Regions from separate parts of the Shinella sp. GW821-FHT10F02 genome, predicted to be linked through region 1. Evidence: riboswitches for the same ligand, from Rfam matches in the RefSeq annotation. Region 1 holds a riboswitch; each other region holds the start of a gene.
What was found. Region 1 has a riboswitch for cobalamin ahead of metE (5-methyltetrahydropteroyltriglutamate--homocysteine S-methyltransferase). Riboswitches for the same ligand answer to the same signal wherever they lie in the genome.
Positions count from the first base shown of each region.

Region 2: another riboswitch for cobalamin. It lies ahead of bluB (5,6-dimethylbenzimidazole synthase); the one in region 1 lies ahead of metE (5-methyltetrahydropteroyltriglutamate--homocysteine S-methyltransferase).
Region 3: another riboswitch for cobalamin. It lies ahead of AC1RWL_RS11540 (CbtB domain-containing protein); the one in region 1 lies ahead of metE (5-methyltetrahydropteroyltriglutamate--homocysteine S-methyltransferase).

Region 1 is NZ_JBXASL010000006.1:267,384-272,598, reverse strand. Features, by position in the region: gene metE (5-methyltetrahydropteroyltriglutamate--homocysteine S-methyltransferase) at 90-2,423, opposite strand; cobalamin riboswitch at 2,524-2,737, opposite strand; gene AC1RWL_RS20075 (endonuclease/exonuclease/phosphatase family protein) at 2,906-3,916, shown strand; gene AC1RWL_RS20070 (hypothetical protein) at 3,972-4,148, shown strand; gene AC1RWL_RS20065 (alpha/beta hydrolase family protein) at 4,156-4,794, shown strand; gene AC1RWL_RS20060 (hypothetical protein) at 4,893-5,069, shown strand; gene AC1RWL_RS20055 (alpha/beta fold hydrolase) at 5,182-5,215, opposite strand, start outside.
Region 2 is NZ_JBXASL010000003.1:504,452-509,666, forward strand. Features, by position in the region: gene AC1RWL_RS12220 (diguanylate cyclase domain-containing protein) at 1-494, shown strand, start outside; gene AC1RWL_RS12225 (SDR family oxidoreductase) at 576-1,394, shown strand; cobalamin riboswitch at 1,451-1,672, shown strand; gene bluB (5,6-dimethylbenzimidazole synthase) at 1,718-2,410, shown strand; gene AC1RWL_RS12235 (DUF2865 domain-containing protein) at 2,403-3,506, opposite strand; gene AC1RWL_RS12240 (phytanoyl-CoA dioxygenase family protein) at 3,802-4,842, shown strand; gene AC1RWL_RS12245 (ABC-F family ATP-binding cassette domain-containing protein) at 4,997-5,215, shown strand, end outside.
Region 3 is NZ_JBXASL010000003.1:361,914-367,128, reverse strand. Features, by position in the region: gene cobW (cobalamin biosynthesis protein CobW) at 94-1,143, opposite strand; gene cobU (bifunctional adenosylcobinamide kinase/adenosylcobinamide-phosphate guanylyltransferase) at 1,148-1,672, opposite strand; gene AC1RWL_RS11545 (CbtA family protein) at 1,674-2,462, opposite strand; gene AC1RWL_RS11540 (CbtB domain-containing protein) at 2,475-2,651, opposite strand; cobalamin riboswitch at 2,699-3,068, opposite strand; gene AC1RWL_RS11535 (peptidoglycan-binding domain-containing protein) at 3,140-5,110, opposite strand.

The DNA of each region.
Region 1 (5,215 bases):
CCACGCGCAGGACGAAATGACCTTCGGGAATACGACATCCTCGATAGAAGCAACGACACGGCCCGGCCTTGCGGCCGGGCCACGCGTTGTTACTGCGCCGCCCGGCGCAGTTCGGCGGCGGCTGCCACCATGTTGACGAGGGCGGGCTTGACCTCCTCCCACTTGCGGGTCTTCAGGCCGCAATCCGGGTTGATCCAGAGCTGGCGATCCTGAAGGCGCTCGCGGGCGAGCGACAGGAGATCGGTCATCTCTTTCACCTCCGGCACCCGCGGCGAGTGGATGTCGTAGACGCCCGGGCCGATCTCGTTCGGATATTCGAAGTTCCGGAAGGCGTCGAGCAGTTCCATCTTCGAGCGCGACGTCTCGATGGAGATGACGTCGGCATCCATGGCGGCGATCGTGGAGATGATGTCGTTGAACTCCGAATAGCACATGTGGGTGTGGATCTGGGTGCCATCCGCCACGCCGCTTGCGCAAAGGCGGAAGCATTCGACGGCCCAGTCGAGATAATGCTGCCAGTCCTTGTGGCGGAGCGGCAGGCCTTCGCGAAGCGCCGCCTCGTCGATCTGGATCAGCTTCGCGCCGGCCTTTTCGAGATCGACCACCTCGTCGCGGATGGCGAGGGCGATCTGGCGGCATGTCGCGCTGCGGGCGATGTCGTCACGCACGAAGGACCAGTTGAGGATCGTCACCGGGCCGGTCAGCATGCCCTTCACCGGCTTGTCGGTGAGGGACTGCGAATAGTGCCACCAGCGCACCGTCATCGGGTTCGGCCGCGAGACGTCGCCGAAGATGATCGGCGGGCGGACATAGCGCGAGCCGTAGCTTTGCACCCAGGCATGCTGCGTGAAGGCGAAGCCGGACAGCTGCTCGCCGAAATATTGCACCATGTCGTTGCGCTCGAATTCGCCGTGCACGAGCACGTCGAGGCCGATCTCCTCCTGCCAGCGGATGGCGGTTTCCGTTTCCCTTTGCAGGAAGGCTTCGTAGTCCGCATAGCTCAGGGTGCCCTTGGCATGGGCGGAGCGCGCCTTGCGGACGTCGCTCGTCTGCGGGAACGAGCCGATCGTCGTCGTCGGGAACAGCGGCAGCGTGATCGCCTCCGACTGGATCCGGCGGCGTGCGTCGAAAGCGCTCGCGCGCGTCTTCATGCCCGCGTCGATGCCGGCAATGCGGCCCTGCACCAGAGGGTCGGTCACCTTCGGCGATGCGGCACGGGCGGCGATGGCCCGCGAGGCGTCGTCCAGGGCTTGCCGAACGGCATCCCTGCCCTGCGCCAGGCCCTTGCCGAGCGTGGCAAGCTCGCCGAGCTTCTGCGTCGCGAAGGCAAGCCAGGTCTTGAGGTCCGCGTCGAGCGCCGTTTCGAGATCGAGGTCGATCGGCACATGCAGCAGCGAGCACGAGGCGGCGATTTCGACCGCCCCGGCGCCGCGGGCGGACATGACCGGGGTTAGCCGGTCGAAGACGGATGCGAGGTCCGCCCGCCAGATGTTGCGCCCGTCGATCACGCCGAGCGACAGGACCTGATCCGCACGCACGGCCTGAGCGACCGCGTCGAGTTGCTCCGGCGCGCGCGCCAGATCCACATGAAGGCCGGCGACCGGCAGGGCGGCAACAGCCGAAAGATTGTCCGCCAGCGCGCCAAAATAGGTCGTCAGCATCAGCTTCAGTCCGGGCGCGGCCCTGGCGAAGCCTTCATAGGCGAGTTTGAAGGCATGACGCTCGCCCTCGGTGAGGTCGAGCGCGAGGATCGGTTCGTCGACCTGAACCCAGTCCGCGCCTGCCTCGGCCAAACGGCGGAACAGTTCCTCGTAGACCGGCAGAAGCCTTGCCAGGAGGTCAAACGGCTTGAAGGTGGATGGCCGCGCCTTCGCGAGCTTGAGGAAGGTGACCGGGCCGAGCACGACCGGGCGCGTGTGGATGCCGAGCGCCTTGGCCTCCAGGAAGTGGGCGACCGGCTTCTGCGTGGTGAGGCGGAAGGCCTGATCCTCGGAGACCTCAGGCACCATGTAGTGGTAGTTCGTGTCAAACCATTTGGTCATTTCGAGCGCGGGAACGCCGTGGCCGTGATGCGCATGGCCACAATCGGCAGGACCATCGCCCTGGCTACCGCGCGCCATGGCGAAATAGAGCGAAAGCGGCACGTCGCCGCCATCCCAGCCATAGGCGGCGGGAATGGCGCCGACCATCACGGCGGTATCCAGCACATGGTCGTAGAAGGAGAAATCGTTGGAGGGAATCCGCGTGATGCCCTGGTCGCGCTGAAGCGCCCAGTTTTCGGCGCGCAGCTTTTTCGCCGTTTCGAGGAGGTCGGTCTCCGTGAGCTTGCCGGACCAGAAGCCTTCGAGCGCGAACTTCAGTTCACGATGGCGGCCGATGCGCGGGAAGCCGAGGGAGGCGACCGGGAGAGTTTGTTTGGACATTGTCATACCCCATTGGTTTGTGGGGGCATGGGTTGAGCGGACGCGTGCAGGCTCTGCCGTTGCCGGCGAGATGCAGCAACCACCGGGACACCCCGCCCGTGGACGTTCTGTTGTCTTGGCAGGTCTCCTGGCTCACGGGTCGTCGCCGCTGTCCGTCTTCCCAAGGCTTTCGCCTCAGTGACATTGTTGGACAGCAACTCGCCGCTCACAGTTGCGGGGGCAGCCCCGGCTTTGCCGACGGATCGACGCACCGGATTCCCTCTTAGCCCTGGGACGGACGGACGACCCAGGGAACCACGACGACGCGACTTGGCGTGATATCGCCGGCAATGTCAAGACATATAAAGAAATCTTTATGTCTTTATTTGTCGCCCGGCTTAACGCAGCGTGCAGTCCTCGCCCATGATGTCATTGCAGCGTCGGGATGTGCGGGGTACATGCAAACCTCCCGTTACGGGAATCGACCTCCCGCGAATCCCGTGATGCAGAAGGAACAGTCGATGCCGATAGTGCCGCGCCGGGGACCGATTGCCCTTGCCTACCGTGTCCTCGTCCTGCCGGGCGTCATCGCCTATCTCTTCGCCGTCAGCATCGTCGTGCTTGCCGGGGACCGGTTCTGGCTTGTTGACCTGCTGACCTTTGCCTGGCCCTATATCGTCGCCACCGGCGCGCTGCTCGTCGTTGCGGCCGTCGTGACGCGGCGCCTGAAGGCGATCGTGATCGCGCTTGCCGGGCTCGCCATCGCCCTCATACCGGCGGCCGACGTGCCGACTGCGCGCGCCTCTGCCGCGACGAGCGGCCTGAAGGTGCTGACCGCCAATCTCTACGTGCGCAACCGCGAGGACCCGGCTGTCTTCATCGACCTGCTGCGCCGGGAAAAGCCCGACATCGTCGTGCTGGAGGAGACGACGGCACGCTGGGAGCAGGCGCTTTCCGCCTCAGGCCTGTTCGCCTATGAAAGCAGCGTCGACACCCGCATCCGCGACAGCCTGAAGGTTTTCTCCACGCTGCCGATCCGGGCGGAGACCGAGCTGAAGCGCGCCTTCACCGAGGAGCGCGCCTACAAGCAGCCGCTCCGCCTCGAGCTCGACATGGGCGGCAAGCCGATCTTCCTCTATGCCTTCCACCCGGAGACGCCGCGCCGGCTCTGGCAATGGCGCGACCGCAACGACTATCTCTCGGCCGCCGCCGACGCCGTGAAGGGCGATCTCGAAAAAGCGCCGGTCATCGTCGCCGGCGACTGGAACACGCCGACCTGGTCGCCCTTCTTCCGCAATTTTTTAAAGCAGGCCGGCCTTGCCTCCACGGCGGGCGGCTGGTTGCAGCCCGTCACGCGCTTCAGCCTGAAACTCGATGCGCTTGCCTATATCGGCGCCTCGATCGACCATGTCGCCGTCTCGCCGGATATTTCCGTGCGCGCGCGCCGCGTCGGCCCGTCTTTCGGCTCGAACCACCTGCCCGTCATTGCCGAACTCACCCTGCCTGAGACCTGATGGCCTCTCGTCTCGACGGGAAAATGCCCTATCTTGGAAGAAAGCAACACGGGAGATGACGATGCCGACCGAGAAGGACAGCCCGAAGACCTCGCTGGAAGCCGAGCGCGCCCGGCAGAAGGACAAGGATGCCAAGACCGAGCAGGACGATTATCTGGAAGAGGCGCTCGAAGAGACCTTTCCGGCAAGCGACCCGATCGCGCCCGGCGACGTGAAGGACCACGCGAAGTGAGGCAGCGATGAGCGCCCGCTTCCTGTTCACCGGCCCGGAGAACGCCCCGACCACCGTGCTTCTCGCGCATGGCAGCGGCGCGCCGATGGATTCGCCGGCGATGACCGCCGCGGCCACGGCGCTCGCGGCGGAAGGCCTGCGCGTCGCACGCTTCGAGTTTTCCTACATGGCCGCCCGGCGCAACGAGGGCAGCCGCCGGCCACCGCCGAAGGCCGAGACGCTGAACCCGGAATTTCTCGACGCCATCGCAGAGCTCGCGGCGAAGGGGCCGCTCGTCATCGGCGGCAAGTCGATGGGCGGACGCGTCGCCAGCATGGTGGCGGACGATCTTTTTGCTGAGGGCCGCATCGCCGGCCTGCTCTGCCTCGGCTATCCGTTCCATCCGCCGGAAAAACCCGCACAGCTGCGCACCGCCCACCTGATGGGCCTGAAGACGCCGGCCCTCATCTGCCAGGGCAGCCGCGATCCCTTCGGCACGAAGGACGAGGTGCCGGGTTACGGACTGCCGGACAGCATCCGCGTGCTCTGGCTGGAAGACGGCGACCACGACCTCAAGCCGCGCAAGAGCATCTCCGGCTTCTCCGCCGCCGACCACCTCGCCACCATGGCGAAGACGGTGAAGGCCTGGACGCAGACGCTCGGCTAAGCCTGTTCCATGCGGAACAGCGCGCAACACGGTCCCATGCGATTGTTCAGTCACTGGATGGAACGAACCATCCCAACCGAACCAGAAGGGACCCCACAATGCGCAACTTCATTCTCGCCGCCGCAGTCGCTCTTACCGCCGTCGCTTCCTTCGCCGCCCCTTCGCAGGCCGGCTACTACAGCTACGACTACCAGCCCTATTGCGTCATCAAGAAGATCAAGAGCTACGACTACTACGGCAACCTGATCATCAAACGCGTCCGCGTCTGCCACTGAGCGCTGCCCCGATCTGGGGTCGATTGGAGTGCGGCTGCCGCCGGCAGACGGTCTCACGGACGTGATGAAGCCCGGATGCGATCCTCGCATCCGGGCTTCTCTCTTTTGAAAATCAGTTGTTGTCGACCTGGCCAGCCCAGCTCTGT
Region 2 (5,215 bases), on a different contig from region 1:
GTTTCGACGAGGAGGTGCGCCGCGCCATCCGCAAGGGCGAGAACAAGCCCTTCGCCATCCTCGCGCTCGACCTCGACAAGTTCAAGGCGGTCAACGACCGGCATGGCCATGCCGCAGGCGACGCCGTGTTGCAGGCCGTGGCTCGGCGTTTTTCCGATCGCATCGGCAAGCAGGGCTGCGTCGCCCGTCTTGGCGGCGACGAATTCTCGGTGCTGCTCACGGGCGAGCGGAGTTGCGAGGCGCTGCTGGAGCTTGCCGGCAGCCTCGTGCGCGATACGCAGGTGCCCATCGCCTATGATGGCCAGTTGCTCGTCATCGGCGGTAGTGCCGGCATCGCGCAGTTCCCGCAGCATGGCGGCTCCGTGCACGACGTGATGGTGATGGCGGATGCCGCGCTCTATGCCGCCAAGAACGCCGGCCGCAACCGCGCCGTCCATGCGGATCATATCGGCCAGGAGATGATCATCGAGGCCGGCGAGGCCCGCGCGGCCTGACCATGCCGAAAATGCTTGCGGAACAAGCGGCTGGATGCACTCTTTGAGAGATTGAGTCACATCTTTCTGGGAGGCGCGCAAATGAGCAATGGAGCACGGCTGGACGGCAGGATCGCCGTCGTGACGGGCGGAACGCAGGGGCTGGGTGCGACGATCGCCCGGCTTTTTGCCGAGCGGGGTGCGGCGGGGCTGGTCATCTGCGGCCGCAACGCCGCCAAGGGCGAGGCGAAGGCGCAGGAAATTTCAGGCGCGACGGGCGTCAAGACGCTCTATGTGCAGGCGGACCTCGAAAAGGTCGAGGATGCGCGCGCGGTGATCGCTGCCTGCGACAAGGCCTTCGGCCGCATCGATGCGCTGGTGAACGCCGCCGCCATCACCGACCGCGGCACGATCCTCGATACCAGCCCGGAACTGTTCGACCGCATGTTCGCGGTCAATGTGCGCGCACCCTTCTTCCTGATGCAGGAGGCGATTTCGGTGATGCGGCGTGAGAAGACCGAGGGCACCATCGTCAATATAGGCTCGATGTCCGCCAAGGCCGGCCAGCCGTTCATCTCCGCCTATTGCGCCTCCAAGGGTGCGCTGGAGACGCTGACCAAGAACACGGCCTATGCCGTGCTTCGCAACCGCATCCGCGTTAACGGCCTCAATATCGGCTGGATGGCCTCGGAGGGCGAAGACCGCATCCAGCGTGAATTCCACGGTGCGGCCGATGACTGGCTGGCGAAGGCGGCGGCAAGCCAGCCCTTCGGCCGGCTGGTCGATCCGGCGGAGGTGGCGCGTGCCTGTGCCTATCTGTCTTCGGAGGAGTCCGGCCTGATGACGGGCTCGGTGATCTGCTTCGACCAGTCGATCTGGGGTGCCTATGACGGCTCGCCGCATCCGGTCGCGCCGCTTTGAGGCGCTGACAGGCCGATGCGCGGCGCGGGCAGGCTTGATCGCGCCGCCAAGCCATGCGCATATCGTTTCCGTCAGGTGCCTGCGTTTCGCAGGAGAATCGGGAATCCGGTGCGGGCAAGAGCCTCAAGTCCGGAACGTGCCCAGCGCTGTGACGGGGATGGATCGCATCGTAAAAGCTTGAATCGATTCAGGCTTTTGCCACTGGTTGTTCAACCGGGAAGGCAGGTGCGGGCCGCGTGACCCGAAGTCAGAAGACCGGCCTGGCAAGATAGACCGAACCGCGCGGACGGCGGAAGGTTTTACGCATTGTTGGGGAGATGACGATGCGAGCCGAACCGTGCGACCGTCTGGTCCAGGCGGGCGCCTTTTCCAGCGAGGACAAGGCCGCCGTCTATCATGCCATCGAAACGCGCCGCGACGTGCGCGACCAGTTTCTGCCCGATCCCTTGCCGGACGATCTCGTGGGGCGCCTGCTGCACGCCGCCCATAGCGCGCCCTCGGTCGGCTTCATGCAGCCGTGGAATTTTTTGCTGGTGCGCAGCGAGGCGACCCGGCGCGCGGTGCATGCCGCCTTCCTCAAGGCGAACGCGGAAGCGGCGGCGATGTTCGACGCCGACCGTCAGGCGCAGTATCGCGCCCTGAAGCTCGAAGGCATCCTGAAGGCGCCGCTGTCGATCTGCGTCACCTGCGACCCGACGCGCGGCGGGACCGTCGTTCTGGGGCGCACGCACAATCCGCGCATGGATGTCTATTCCACGGTCTGTGCTGTGCAGAACCTCTGGCTTGCGGCGCGGGCGGAAGGGGTGGGCGTCGGCTGGGTCAGCATCTTCCACGACAGCGACATCCGGAACGTCCTCGGCATTCCCGAGCATGTCGAGATCGTTGCCTGGCTTTGCGTCGGCCTTGTCGATCGCCTCTATGCCGAGCCGGAGCTTGCGGTGAAGGGGTGGCGGCAGCGCCTGCCGCTGGAGGACCTGGTGTTCGAGGAGCGCTGGCCGGACGCGGGCGTTAGTTGACGCCGGCATCGGCCGGGCGGCCGAGATCGATGGCGGATTCGTTGGCCGGCAGGAAGACCGGGCCGACCGTGCGCACCTTGCTCTTCGCGGGGTCGTAGTCGCGTTCCTCGACCTTCACCGGCAGCTTGGCCGGCGTCTCGTCCTTCTTCGGCAGCGTGTGGATGGTGGTGATCGAGCCACCTTCCACGTCATCATCCCTGCCGGTGCTCGCCGTCTCGCTGCCCTTCAGCGCCTTCTCGCGCTTGATCATCTCCTGGTAATAGGCCGAGAGATTGCAGCCGCAGGCGCCGGGCTTGGAGAGGTCGCGCGTGCGGTAGGAGAAGGCGTTCGGCATTTCGTAATAGGGCCGGCCGGTGACCGTCGAGGTCATCTGGTCGGTCTCCTGGCCGCTGGTCATCGACTGGTAGAAAAGTTCGGTCTGCGTCTCAGGGCACATCATCGCGCAGACTTGCTGGTCGCGGCGGAAATCGAGCGGGGTTGCGCCCGACGAGATCGGGAAGAAGCCGCCGTCGCAGGTGCGCACGCAGACGGTGCGCAGGTTGCCATGGCCGGAGCCGCCGCCGAGCGAGCGCAGTTGCAGGCGCTCGCTGCCCTCCGGCGTGGTGCCGAGCGGGAGCGTGCGTTTTTCATCGAGCGTGCGCAGCGTTTCGGTCGCCGCGATCGGCACCACCTTCGCCTCGTCATTGCAGCCGTTGCTTGCGAGCAGCGCGGTCAGGCGGGTGCGCTTGCCCTGCGACGAGGTGCCGCCGGCGAATTCGCGGCGTTTCTTGTCGAGGATGTCGAGGTTGCGCGCCATCTTGCCGATGACCGTGGAGAGCGTGTCGCAGGCCGCCGCATTGGCGCCGCCGACGACGATGATGCTGCCGCCGGAGCAGCCGAGCCGGCGCTGGTCGCTCTTGGCCTTGCGCAACTGGATGTTCTGGCGGGCGATGGCGCCGGCATATTTGCGCGCGCTTGCCGTATCCACCACCACCTTGGGCAGGTTCGCAAGCTCCGCCTGGATCTGCTCGCACACCGCCGCTGCCGCCGTGCCGCCCGAAAACAGGAGCGGCAAGCCGGTCGCAACGGCAAACAGAAGGCGGGTCAAACCTTTCAAATCATCGATCCTGTGAAACTGTCGGGGCCGTGGTCCGGCCGCATAAGCATATCCTATCATAGGCTGCATGAAGGGAAGCGCAACGTGCTCCCGCATTTGTGATTAATGCGCGGCGGAAAATATGAGTTGCGTATTCATCTTTTTGCCAGCTGCCCGCAATTGATCTCGCCGGGGGCTTGGTGTAGCACTCTGCGCACATACAACAGCCGGTTATGCGCCCGTCGCCGCGCAGCCGCCGTTTGGCGGAAGACCGGCCCGTCACAGGCAGGTGAACATGCGGATTTCGTCAGTTTTGTTGAGCCCTTTCTACGCGCTCCAGCTCGCATCCGGCGCAAAATCCTTCGCCGACAATCCCGTCATCGGCAGCAAGTGGCTGAACCGCAAGGGATTGCACGAGAAGCGCGTCTCGCTCGCCATGCGCATGGCCGCCTGGCGCCGCACCAAGCTGGAAAAGCTCGTCGCCCCGGAATATCGCCGGCAATATGCCGAAAACGGCTTCGTGAAAATCGAAGACTTTTTGTCGCCCGAGGTTTTTGCCGCGGTGACCCGCGAGATCGCCGAGCGTGATTTCGAGCGCTACGACATGCTGCAGGGCGAAACCGTCACACGCCGCGCCATCATCGACGACAGCGACCTGGAAAGCCTGCCGGGCTTCAAGGCCGCGCGCAACGATCCGCGCGTCACCAATCTCCTGCGCTACGTCTCTTCGCATGACGGCCAGCCGCTGCTCGTCGTGCAGGTGGTCATGGCGCTGCCGTCGGTCATCACGCAGGGCTCGACGGACCCGCAGACCGCGCTGCACAGCGATACGTTCCAGCCGACCGCCAAGGCCTGGCTGTTCCTGCGCGATGTCGGCGAGGAGGACGGCCCGTTCTCCTACGTGCCGGGCTCGCACGAGATGACGCCGCAGCGCCTCGCGTGGGAGCGCCGCATCAGCGAGAACGCCGATTCGATCGAGAACAAATATTCCGCCCGCGGCTCGCTGCGCATCATGCCGGACGAGCTTTCGGCGCTGGGTTACGTCCAGCCGGTCAAGATGACGGTCAAGGCCAACACGCTGATCGTTGCCGATACGCATGGTTTCCATGCCCGCAGCCCGAGCTACAAGACGACGACGCGCATCGAGATCTACGGGTCGCTGCGCCGCAATCCGTTCCTGCCGTTTACCGGCCTGCACATCGCCTCGCTGCCCTTCATCGCGTCCGGCATGAACCGGCTGATCATCAATGCGATGGGTTTCCGCGCCAAGCTCGGCCTCAAGGGCTCGCCCTGGAAGGATGCCGGCAAGGGCAAGGCCGATGAATGGTCGAAGCGGCTGAAGCAGCCTTCGGCCTGACCCTCACGAATTGCCGGATCGGCCGTGCTGCCCTTGCAAGGCGGCCGGTCCGGCCCTAAATATCCGGCATCGTCAATGCCGACCGGATGGTGCACCATGGATTTCAACCCGACCACAAATCGACGTCGTTTTGTCCTCGGGGAATTTTCCATCCATGCCGCATTCCATCACGCTTTCCAAAATCACCTGGTCCACGCCTGACGGCCACACCCTCCTTTCCGATCTTGACCTGACCTTCGGCGCCGAGCGCGCCGGCCTCATCGGTCGCAACGGCGTCGGCAAGACGACGCTGCTGAAACTCGTTACCGGCGATTTGGCCCCGCAGGCCGGCACCGTCACCGTCGATGGCACGCTCGGCCTGTTGCGCCAGAGC
Region 3 (5,215 bases), on a different contig from region 1:
CCGTCATCCTCGGGCTTGACCCGAGGATCCACCGGCACGGCAAACCGCGCCCGAAGCGCCGAAGAGAGGGACTGCCGCATCGTCATGCCGAAATCACACCGCCGCGGCGATGGCGGCGCGCACGGCCTGTTCGTCCATGTCGTGCAGGCCGATGACCACGAAGCGGGTGCCGCGGTTTTCGCCCGGCGTCCAGGCGCGTTCGAAATAGCTGTCGATGCGGCTGCCGACGGCCTGGACGAGCAGGCGCAGCGGCTTGCCGGGCACGTCTGCAAAACCCTTGAGGCGCAGCACGTCGTGTTCGGCGATCACGCCCTTGAGGCGCTCGATGAAGGCGGCCGGGTCGGCGATGGCACCGAGTTCCACGACAAAACTGTCGAACTCGTCGTGGTCATGCTCCTCGCCGTTCTCGTGCTCCAGCTCGTGGTGCGACTTGCGGTTGGCGATGTCGTCTTCCGTGCCGACGCCGAGGCCGAGCAGCACGGCGGCGGCGACTTCGCCGTTCTTCGCCTCGATCATCGTCGGCTTGCGGACGGTGCGCGAGGCGACCTCGTCGCGCACGATCTTGAGGCCCGCGGCGTCGATCAGGTCCGTCTTGTTGAGAATGATAAGGTCGGCAGCCGTGAGCTGGTCCTCGAACAGTTCTTCCAGCGGGCTCTCGTGGTCGAGATTGTCGTCCTCGACGCGCAGAGCATCCACCTTGTCATGATCGTCGGCAAAGCGGCCGGCGGCGACGGCGGCGCTGTCCACCACGGTGATGACCCCGTCGACCGTCACCTGCGTCTTGATTTCCGGCCAGTTGAAGGCCGCGACAAGCGGCTGCGGCAAAGCGAGGCCGGAGGTCTCGATGACGATGTGGTCCGGGCGGTTTTCGCGCTCCAGCAGCTTCGACATGGTCGGGATGAAATCGTCCGCGACGGTGCAGCAGATGCAGCCATTGGTGAGCTCGATGATGTCGTCCTCGCTACAGGCTTCCGCACCGCAGCCCTTCAGCACGTCGCCATCGACGCCGAGATCGCCGAACTCGTTGATGATGAGCGCGATGCGCTTGCCGCCGGCATTCTGGAGCAGGTTGCGGATCAGCGTCGTCTTGCCCGCGCCGAGGAAGCCGGTGATGACGGTGGCGGGGATTTTCTGTTGCAGCATAGGCTCAACCCTTCATTTTCAGCGGCAGTCCGGCCGCGACGAAATAGACTTCTGGCACGAGGGCGGCGATCTGCTGATGCAGCCGCCCGGCATGGTCGCGGAATTCGCGCGCCATGCGGTTTTCCGGCACGATGCCGAGGCCGACCTCGTTGGAGACGAAGACCAGCCGGCCCGGCGCGCCCTCGATCGCATCCGCGAGGCCGGCAAATTCCGCGGCCATGTCGCGCTCCTCCAGCATCAGGTTGGTGACCCAGAGCGTCAGGCAATCGACGAGCACCGCCCGATCCTCGCGCGCGACATCTTTTATGCGCGCGGCGAGCGCAAGCGGCTCTTCATGGGTTTCCCATCCCTCGCCGCGATCCTCGCGGTGTTTGGCGATGCGCTGGCGCATCTCGTCGTCCCACGCTCGGCCGGTGGCAATGTAATGACGCGAAAGGCCGGTCTCGGCGACCAGCCTTTCGGCAAAAGCGGATTTTCCGGAACGCGCACCGCCCAGAACCAGGACGGCTCCGGGCGATGTCTGTGCCATATCAGGCGGCCTTGGCGATCTTCTCGTTGGCAAAACCCAGCGAGAGGCCGAGCACGATCCAGAAGAACAGCGTCGTGGCCAGCGCCGCGACGGCGAACTCCGCGCCGAGAACGGCCGGAACATTGCTGGAAATGTCGCCCGGCTGCGGCGCGCCGTAGACCTGCGGCGCCGCAATCAGCACGATGCCGGCAATCTTGGCGACGATGCCGTCCTTGAGGAAGAGCAGGTAGAGCCCTGCGGCCGAAAGCACGATGGTCGCGACCCACCAGACCTGACGATCGCCGAGATCGGCGGCCGGGAAGCCCGGAAGCTCAGGCGGCAGGCCGATGGCCGGCAGCATGTGCACGGCAAGCCAGCCGGCAGCACCCCACAGCGCGCCGTTCGCCACCGTGATCGGATGGCCGGAAACGAGGCTGAAGCCGGCGAGCAGCAGGGCAAAGCCCGAGCCGGTCACCAGGTTTGCGAGCAGCGTGCCGGAGAACCGGCTCATGCCGAACATGATGCCGCCCTCCTCGTGCTCTTCGCCCTCATGGGCGTAGGCAACGGAGATCGGCGAGAAGGACGAAGCCACATCCAGAAGGACGGCGCCGAGCGACGAATGCTCCTGCGTTTGCGTGGCGCCATCGGTGGAGGGCGTGGTGCCTTCGGTGGCCGGCGCGGTTTCGCCGCCGCCCTCGAATTCCTCCGCATGGAGAATGAGCGGCACGACTCGCGCCTCCTGGGCGGCTGTCATCAGCACGCCGGAGAACAGCCCGGCCACCAAGGCGGCCAGGAGATAACGAACGATCATGTCAAAAACTCCTTAGTGGCAGGGAAAGCCGTAGGAGTGACGGGTGTCGTGCGCCGTGTCGTGCAGCACGGCCGAATTCGCGAGGCCCGCGCCGAACACCAGGAAGGCGCCGATCAGAAGCGCGAAAACGCCGGCAACAAGGCGGTCGTTTGCGGAAAGGGTAACAGAAGACGTTGAAGAAACAGCCATGACAACCTCCGTGCAGGCGTTGGGGAAGCCCCTCCCCAGGTCGGGCGAAATGCCCTCATCGGCTGGCAGGTCTCCTGGCTCGCGGCGTCCGGCGTTTTTCAACGCCTGCGGAACATTCTCACCTTCCCGGGTAGACGCATCGCAAAAGGGTGGACGATTCGTAGACTAAGAGGCGTCCGGCCCCGGCTTATCGCAATGCCACCCAGTGGCTTTTCCGGCTGGTTTTCCCAGGCACGGCCTGAAGCACCATTGCTTCGTCCCGCACACAGATCCTGCCCTCCGGATGAACGTCCCTCGCCACTCTACAGTCGCGGGGTCGGCCGTGATTGCAGCGCCCTATTTGGGTCCGCCGCGTCACATTCCCATTTACTCCCCGATCCGTTTCCGGATCCGGGAACCATCCAATAATCCGGATGATTATGCTTCCGCATCGCGCAAGTCAATCGATCGGCAGCGCCATCGCCTGTGCTGAAACCGCCGTTGGCATCTCAATAGCCCGGAATGATCACCAGACCGCCGCCATCGTTGTAGTAGCTGTCGCCGCGGTACTCGCGCTCTTCGTAGTATCCGTCGACCGGGCCTTCGAGCACGTCGTAGTCCTGCTGGTAGCGGCGCTGGCGGTTCTGCCGGGCCTCGGCATATTGCGCAGCCTGGCGCAGCGCGCGGTATTGCGGACGCGACAGGTAGCCATCGGCGCGATAGCCGGAGGAACCCTGCCAGGCGGCGATCGCCGAGCGGGTGCGCGGACCGAAGACGCCGTCGACGCCGTAGGTATTGTAGCCGAGCGCGCTCAGGAAACGCTGGGCCTGCACGCGAAGCGACCGATCCATGTAGGCCTCGCGGGCATCGACGATCGGCCGCTCCTCGACGGCCTGGCGCTCGGTGTCGATGATGGCCGTCTCGGTTTCCTGCTTCGGCGTCACCGCCTCCTCGCGCTTGGTATCGGCCAGCGCTGCGAGCCGTTCGCGGGCATCCCCGACGAAACGACCATTCGGATATTCGTCGAGATAAGCCTGGAAGGATTCCTGCGTGCCGCCGAGCACGGCCTTCTCGAAGGTCTCTTCCTCGCGCTTCTTCGCGTCGTCTGCCCGCTCGATGGCGAGGCCGCGGTCCTTGCGCTCGGCATCCTGCGTCTCGGTTTCGCGGGTGGCGGTCGCTGCTTCGCCGGTGTCGGCCCCGTCGGTTTCGGCATTGTCGGTGTCCGCCTGCTTTGCGGCTTGCGCAGCCTCTTCGGCGCGTTTTTCAGCTTCTTCGGCAAAGCGGGCGGCTTCCGCTGCCTTGGCTTCGGCATCCGCCGCAGCGCGTGCTGCTTCGGCCTTCAGTTTCTCCACTTCGGCCGCCTTCTCTTCCGCGAGCTTGCGCGCGGCAGCGGCCTCTTCCTGGATGCGCGCCTTTTCTTCGGCGGCGGCCTTCTCGGTTTCGATGCGCTTGGCCTCGGCCTCGCGACGGGCGGCGGCTTCTTCTTCGGCCCGCGCCTTCTGCTCGGCCGCGGCCTCTTCGGCCTTCTGGCGTTCGGCTTCGGCCTTCAGGCGCGCCGTTTCTTCCGCCTTCGCCTTGTCCGCAGCCGCCTGGGCCTCTGCCTTGAGGCGCTCGGCCTCGGCGGCCTGTTCATCGGCCAGCTTGCGTGCAGCCGCTTCCTTCTGTTCCGCTTCCGCCTTCAGGCGGGCGTCCTCTTCGGTGCGGGCTTTTTCCGCGGCCGCGGCTTCCGCCTTTGCCTTCTCCTCGGCGGCGGCCTTTTCCGCGGCCAGCGCACGGGCGGCGGTTTCTTCTTCCGCCTTCTTCGCCTCGGCTTCCGCCTTCAGGCGGGCTTCTTCCGCAGCCTTGGCCTTCTCCGCCTCGGCAGCCTTCTGCGCTTCCTCTTCAGCCTTCTTGGCTTCGGCTTCGGCCTTCAGGCGTGCCGTTTCGGCCTCCGCCTTGGCTTTCTCGGCCTCGGCGGCCTTCTGTGCCTCTTCTTCAGCCTTCTTCGTCTCGGCCTCCGCCTTCAGGCGCGCCGCTTCCGCATCGGCCTTGGCCTTCTCGGCTTCCGCGGTTTTCCGGGCTTCTTCCTCGGCCTTGGCCTTTTCCGCAGCCGCCTGCTCTTCCGCCTTGGCCTTTTCGGCAGCGGCCGCCTGTTCCGCCTTGGCCTTGGCGTCCGCCTCGGCCTGCTCGGTGGAGGTGCCGCTCGCCTGCTTCACCTTGGCGGCGGCCTGCAATTCGGCGATGCGCAGGCGCGCCATCGAGGCGAAGGTGCCGTTCGGATATTGTTTCAGATAGGTTTCGTACTGCGTGAGGTCGCTGCCGGCAGAAACCTTTTGCCAGAGCGAAAATTCCTCTTCCCAGCGTTTTCCGGCACTTCCGGCTTCCTTGCCGGTTGTGGCCTGGGCGAAGGCGATTGCCGGCTGGCCTGCGAGCGTCAGCCCGACGAGGCTTGCAAGGCCGATCCTCACCAGAACGGATCGTGCGAGAGGTCCAGAACCCATAGTCGTCTCACCCTTTCGAAGGCGCTGCGCCCGGCAACCGGGCGGATTTCCATCTGTCCTCGCACCGAATTCTGGCGCAACTTTGGTGCGGCAGGCCGGTCGTCA